DNA from 3 places in the Cohaesibacter sp. ES.047 genome. Region 1 is predicted to be linked to each of the others. Evidence: riboswitches for the same ligand, from Rfam matches in the RefSeq annotation. Region 1 holds a riboswitch; each other region holds the start of a gene.
The links. A riboswitch is a leader RNA that binds a small molecule or an ion and turns the genes downstream of it on or off. The one in region 1 is predicted to bind cobalamin.
Positions count from the first base shown of each region.

Region 1 (2,264 bases):
CTTTCTTCGAACCTTCAAGGCCCGAAGCCACCGGCAGACGAACTGCCGGTGGTGACATGAAGATCGATCAATCGAGGTCGAACGCCTTGATCCAGATGACAGCGTCCTGAGACAGTTCCTTGCCTTCAAATTCGGTGTCCGGACCTGAGCCGAGGGCAGCAAAGCCCCAGAACCCAGCCTTTGGAATACCGAAGGTGAAGTAGCCATTCTCATCGGAGATTGCGACAACAGAGCCGCCTGGAGCAGGGTCTGCCTTCACCTCACCGGGGGCGTTGGCATCCATGTCAGGCTCGGCAGCCATATATTCGATTTCGATTTCAATTCCGGCAGCGGGTTTGCCGTCATTCAACACACGACCTGTGAAGGTGGAGCCCACGAGAATGTTGGTCGGCTTGTTGAGCGGAACAATCTCGGTTTTCAGGCCAACCGGCTCATTCCAACCGGTCGGAATGCCGCCCTTGTTGAGGAAGCTCTTGGTGATCTGCTGAATGTAGATGTCTTCACTGCCTTCATAGTAGGGGGCAGGCTCGACAACCACGATGTAGTCGCCGTTGCGTTTGACAGGAAGGGTCGCATCATAGGCGTCCGCTTCGTTCCCCGAGCCTTTGAAGGTCATCGGCTTGAGGCTGTCCATCAGGTCGATTTTCTTGCCTTTGTGAACCGCGAAGACAGCTTCCGGCTTGCCCATGTCCATGACATGGCCATTTTCAAACGGGTGCCAGAAAATCAACTTGTAGGGGACATCTCCAGCACGCGAGACATTGACGTCTGGTGTGTAGGCAAGCTGGAAATGGGCGAATGCTGCGGTCGAGAACAGCATGGAGGCGGCGAGCGCAGTCGCAGTTACAAATTTGTTCAAAAAAATATCTCCCGTGACAGGTTTGTCAAAGTGGAGACGCGCGAAAAGAAATATTCTTGGAGAAGGGAGGGCCAACGACGAAAGCGAAGAATGCCGTCAGGCGGTCTCTCCACCAAACGCATTCCCCGGCGTCTTGATTAGAGTGTTGATCCGAATGATCAACGTCCTGATGGCAGGTCTCCTGGCTTACGGGTCGTCGCCAATTTCCGCTCAAGCCTTCCCAGTCATAAAGACCAGTGGCAAATCAGGAGCGGCGGCTCGCCGAACACAGTTGCGGGGACAGCCATGGATTTGGTCCCTGATGGGTACACCTCACCATGTTCCCTTTTAATCTCCCAACCACGCTCGGGAAGGGAGAACCATCATGACAATAGTCCTAAAGGACTTTGGTCAGGCAAGTCAACTTGCCCGTATGGTGCAATTCAATGCAAATCACACATTGATGCACCGCATTGGACTTGACCTTTAGAATTCGATCCCTTCCTGCGCCTTGACGCCGGAGCGGAACGGATGCTTGATCAGCGTCATTTCAGTAACAAGATCAGCGATTTCGATCAGTTCGTCCTTGGCGTTGCGGCCGGTGATGACGACGTGTGTATCGTCCGGCTTTTCATCCCTGAGGAAGGCGACGACTTCGTCGATCGGCAGATAATCATAGCGCAGAACGATATTCAGCTCATCGAGCAGCACGAACCGGATTTCCGGATCGAGAATCGCCTCCTTGGCGGCATCCCATGCCGAGCGGGCATTGTCGATGTCCTTCTGGCGATCCTGCGTCTCCCAGGTAAAGCCTTCGCCCATAGACTTGATGGTGACAAGCTCGGGGAATTTTTCCAGAATCTGCTTTTCGCCGGAGTTCCATGCCCCTTTGACGAACTGGATCACCGCAATCTTGTGGCCGTGTCCAAGTGAGCGGAATGCCATCCCGAAGGCTGCGGTCGATTTGCCCTTGCCCTTGCCGGTGTGAACCATCACAAGGCCTTTTTCGATGGTCTTGGTGGCAAGGATCTTGTCTCGGGCTGCCTTCTTTTTTTTCATCTTCTCGGTGTGGCGCGCGTTTTGTGTCTCTTCATTCATGTCATCTGTCATGAAAGCATCTCCATTTGGGGGTCCCCTCGTTTTGACCGGTTTTGATTGAGATGGAAGGCGGCGCTGTTGGATCTTGGTGTCCATAGGCCGCGCTCGATCGCTTCCAAAAAGCGATCCACCATATCGTCATAGGCCGGTCGGTTCTTTTCCTTCAGGAAGTCGGCGACGTCATCATCTTTGATATAGGCCTCATAGAGCTGATCGAAATGATGGTCACCGACTGCGTTTGTGGTGGCTGCAAAGGCAAACAGATAATCAAGGGTCGCCGCCATCTCGAAGGCTCCCTTGTAGCCGTGGCGCATGACGCCGGCGATCC
Region 1 covers NZ_LT907844.1:4,172,628-4,174,891, reverse strand. Annotated here, with positions in the region: gene CPH65_RS19140 (DUF4198 domain-containing protein) at 68-859, opposite strand; cobalamin riboswitch at 1,013-1,238, opposite strand; gene cobO (cob(I)yrinic acid a,c-diamide adenosyltransferase) at 1,325-1,948, opposite strand; gene cobN (cobaltochelatase subunit CobN) at 1,945-2,264, opposite strand, start outside.

Region 2 (2,264 bases), 430 kb from region 1:
CTACAAGTGGATGGTTTTCTCGATCCTGTTCCCGACAGCTCTTGGCCTTGCTGTTTCAAGTCTGGTCTACACCTTGGGCAATCTGTTTGAACTGACGGGCATTCAAATGATGTCGATCGTCTATTTCTCGGCCCTTGCCTTGTTGATTGTCGTTGGACTGGCTAGTGGACGGCACGAGAGGCCAGTCTCATTTGGCACGCTCATCAGTTCGCGGGAGGACTAACTATGGATCCCACTCAAAATCAGTCTACCACATCTGTGTTTGACGCCGCAGGTTCGGGCTTTCTGGATCTTGCCTTGCTCGGGTTGGTCGTAGCCGCAGCGCTTGGCTATCTCTATATCAAGCTCTGGCGCGGCAGGGGAGCCTGCTCTTCATGCCCGACAGGAGGGCCGGGCTGCTCGGGTTGTAGCACAAGCAATTTCGAATTTGACAGTGAAACCCCTCTGGACCCACCTTTCGGAGGTCAAGATGCTCCAAAGCGAAACGGCGATTGAAGTCAAAGGCCTCTGCCACAGATATGGCGAGCGTACGATCTATAGCGATCTCAACTTCACCGCCCCCAAAGGGCGGTAGGAGCACTTTGGGGCAAGAATGGCTTGATTTTCGGAAACACTTCGTTCCTTTTCCTCTTTTCCACATCAAGTGAGATTTCCTGCTTGCTATAGCACATCGGTGAGACCAACATAGCAGCGATGGTTTCCGATCGGCTGAAATGCCATTGGGATGAAAAGGGAACACGGTGAGGAATAGCCAAAAGGCGCCAACTCCGTGACTGCCCCCGCAACTGTAAGCGGCGAGTGAGAATCGATACGCCACTGGGATTTGGAGAAATCCGAAGTCATCCTGGGAAGGTCGATTGAGCAATGACCCGCAAGTCAGGAGACCTGCCATCTTTCTATCAACGTAACCCGGACGGGGTGTTCCGGAAGGTGACTGAATATGCTCGATTTGGCCATTGCCAACTATCTAAACAGTCGTCCTTTTCCCCGCAACTCAGCGGAGGAGAGCTTGGACGTCACTGCTTCACATCAGATCTCGTTATGCACCACATGTCAGCGCACGCAAGGCGCTTGCACGGCAGGCTATGGGCTTGTTGAGGCACTGAGCACGGCTATTCACAGAGCTCGACCGATGATTGAGGACGCGTTCGAGATCTCTGGATATTCGGACCTGCCCCAATGTCCAGAAAAGTGTCTCGTCGGATGGCTCGCCACCCGCAATCATATCTATCTGTTTGGCGATGTCACCGAGAATCAGGACCTCGGTGTTCTTGTCGAGCTGGCGCAGTCAATAGTTGCGCCCGGTAGCGGCTGGAGCAAGTCGAGCTCCGCGCGGAAGTCGAACATCGACAAGCCTGTTCTGGTGCCCGCCGCCATATACGTCATCGAACTCAATGAAGAAAAGAGCAAAGCGGCATGAGAGCTGCGCAATTCAAAATGCTGGCGACCGCTTCTGCTATCTCTGCCCTGAAGAAAGCCGACGTCCTCACACGGGACGCTCAAGGAACCACTCCAACGCCGTTCAAGGCGCACAGGAGTTACCGAGGATGACCGGAACAGCCAATTTTTCGGCCTTAGTCAGAAGGTCGACCATCCTTTCCTATCTCAAAGCTCATCTTGAGACTGGTCTGGTGCTTTTGGCTGTTTCGGTCTCACTTGCGATCAGAGTCGGAGCCGTACCCATTCCGCAAACGGGGTAGGGGTCCTTTCTCAACAAAGGATCTTCCGACCTGATCGCTTCTTTTCTCACGTTGAAGCCAGCTAAAAGGCTCCGTTCATTTCAGTGTCTGCTTTTTGCCATTCGTTGGATAGCTGAGATCATCTATCGGCGCTCCATTCTGGATGTGGTTGTCGAGAATTTCGTCGATATCCTTCTCGTCCACTCCGCCATAGACAGTGCCCTCTGGCCAGACCTGAACGACAGGAGCAAGACTGCACGGGCCGAGGCAGCTGGTTTTGCAACTCATCATGCCAGCGCCGCTGTCCCTCAGCTTCAAACGGTCCTGTTCGGATCGCAGATGACTGTAGAGGACGCTCGCTCCAGCGTCATTGCAGGCTCCCCCCATACAGACCAGCAGACGATATTTCTGATCGGGCACAACGGTTCCCTTTGGCACCTTAACACGCTCCTGAACAATGTCGCTTTCATCCGCCGCAAAGGTCAGCGCCTCGATCATGTCGCAGAGCCGGTCAGTTTCCCCGATGGGAGGATGCGCGATCCTGATGCGCGGGAAAAATGCATCGCCGCGCTGTTCGATCCAGCG
Region 2 covers NZ_LT907844.1:3,745,061-3,747,324, forward strand. Annotated here, with positions in the region: gene feoB (ferrous iron transport protein B) at 1-223, shown strand, start outside; cobalamin riboswitch at 678-908, shown strand; gene CPH65_RS17180 (DUF1636 family protein) at 941-1,420, shown strand; gene CPH65_RS17185 ((2Fe-2S) ferredoxin domain-containing protein) at 1,776-2,264, opposite strand, start outside.
Region 2: another riboswitch for cobalamin. It lies ahead of CPH65_RS17180 (DUF1636 family protein); the one in region 1 lies ahead of CPH65_RS19140 (DUF4198 domain-containing protein).

Region 3 (2,264 bases), 2.3 Mb from region 1:
GAAAAGACTGCGTGCCCCGATGTCGGCGATGACGAGGAAGACGGCGCCAATGCCAGCGGATGCGGGGATCAGGATGCGGTGACGCGATCCGATCAGCATGCGTCCGATGTGGGGGGAGACGAGGCCGACAAAGCCGATGATTCCAGACCCGGCGACCATCACACCCACGCTCAGTGAGACGATGATCATGACATAGAGGCGCACCCGTTCAGGCTTGATGCCGACAGCCAGAGCCGTGTCATCCCCCGATGCCATCGCATCCAGGTGCCGCCCGGCAATTTCGAGAAGAAAGATGGTTGTGATGGCCACGAGGATCGCGGCCAGAGCCATTTCCCAATGCGTGTTGGCAAGGGATCCCATCATCCAGAACATGACAGACCGACTTGCCTCAGGGGAATCCGAGGCAAAGATCAGAAACCCGGTGGCTGCATTCAACGCATAGCCGATCGCTATGCCGACCATGATCAGGCGCAAGGGGTCATTGCCGCCCGAGCGCCCGCCAATGACAAGGACGAGCACCATCGCAAACAGGGCTCCAACGAACGCAAAGCCCGATAGCGTGAGCGCACTGCTGGCCGCGGTTCCCCAGACCGTGATGGCAAAAGCTGCGCCCGTGGACGCGCCCGAACTGATCCCCAGAACGAATGGGTCCGCCAAGGGGTTGCGGACCATCGACTGAATGGCTGTCCCACATACCGCCAACGTTGCGCCAACGGCCAAGGCCATCACGATGCGGGGTGCACGGGAGGTCCAGACAATGGCATCAAAAGCCCATGAAAAGTCCGGCCCCGGGTCTGCGCCGGTCACATGCTGGATAACGACATTCAGCACGGTCAGCGGATCGATATAAACCGGCCCGATCCCAATCGAGACAATGCCCAGCACCAGAGCCAGACAGAAAAGCAGGAACGCGAGAAAAGCCTCGCGTCGATGATTGGCGATCAGCTTGTCTATGTGTGGCGTCGACAAAAAGCTATTCCTGATAACAAGGGAAATGGAGCGCTCGCTGAACAGCGTGCGCACGGAGGCTTAAAGCTGCCGGACTTTGGGAAGCTGCAAAGATTGCTCAGGGCGCGCGCCCTTGCTCTCGGACCGTGACGCAAAGCTACGACCGATAGGAATTTCCCAAACGGTGTGCGGCTCTAGAGCCCGACTTCAAATCGGTGGTGCGAATTTGGAAAGCTGGGTATTGATGACTGCAGAATCGTCATTGCAAACTCCTCTCGGCGCGCCCCGCACCGGATATGGGTGAATGGAATGATGGCAGGTATCCTGACTCATGGGTCACAACGCCTTCCCGGCCTTCCCAAATCGTTCGATTCAGTGGCCTTTCGGGTGCGCTCGCCAATTACAGTTGCGGGGGCAGTCACAGAATTGATGAAATCAATCACCTCACTGTGTTCCCTTTTCTCCGAGGACGTTCATACTCTCGAAGACACCATCAGCTGTTCTAGGTTGGATGAATATTGCCGCTCAAACAAGAGCGCGTTTTGGACATCTGTGGATTTAATCGGCGCACGTTGTCGCAGTCTCATGAAAACCAGCTGAAGGATTTGATCCGAACGGTCTATGGAACTGTAAAAACACGTCAAAACTCCTTGAATGCAATCACGCCCAATGCATCAGATTGTTGTCCATGATTGATGTAATGTTATAACGTAACGTTTATTAGCTGCTCTTTTTATGGATGTCCAGTGTCGGTGGCTTGCTATCAACACTTCAAGGATGCGGCCTTGATCCGCATCCGGCGAGATCAAGGAGCGCAACTCGATTCTCAGGAGCAACACGCGCCCGGTCGTTTGTCCGCCTTGACCGGCACGAACGGATCCCAGACACTTCTCAGGTGGGCCGTTGCTTCATTTGCTCGGCTCACAAAAAAGGGTTCTGATGACGCCCATCAGAACCCTCATATATGTCAGAGCTGGGCGACGGGGCTGTTCAGTCCCGTCGCTGTCCAAAGACCTTATTTGCGGTCTTTCAGCAGGTTGTCGACATTGTCCTTGGTCACGATGGTCCATGGAATGTCGTAACGGTTTTTCTGGCCATCATCCCAGGACAGGTCCGCTTCATACTGTTTCCAGATTTCGGATTCCGGCTTGTAGCCTTCACCTTTGACCGCACGCAGAGCAACGTCGATGCTGCCTTGCATCTGGCCACGAGCGTCCTGCAGGATCGATGTCATTTCGCCAGCTTTAACAGCACGAAGAGCATCGGTCACACCGTCGATACCGGCGATGGCGAAGTCCTTCACGTCAAGGCCAGCA
Region 3 covers NZ_LT907844.1:1,383,069-1,385,332, forward strand. Annotated here, with positions in the region: gene CPH65_RS06230 (iron ABC transporter permease) at 1-969, opposite strand, end outside; cobalamin riboswitch at 1,245-1,458, opposite strand; gene CPH65_RS06235 (substrate-binding domain-containing protein) at 1,964-2,264, opposite strand, start outside.
Region 3: another riboswitch for cobalamin. It lies ahead of CPH65_RS06230 (iron ABC transporter permease); the one in region 1 lies ahead of CPH65_RS19140 (DUF4198 domain-containing protein).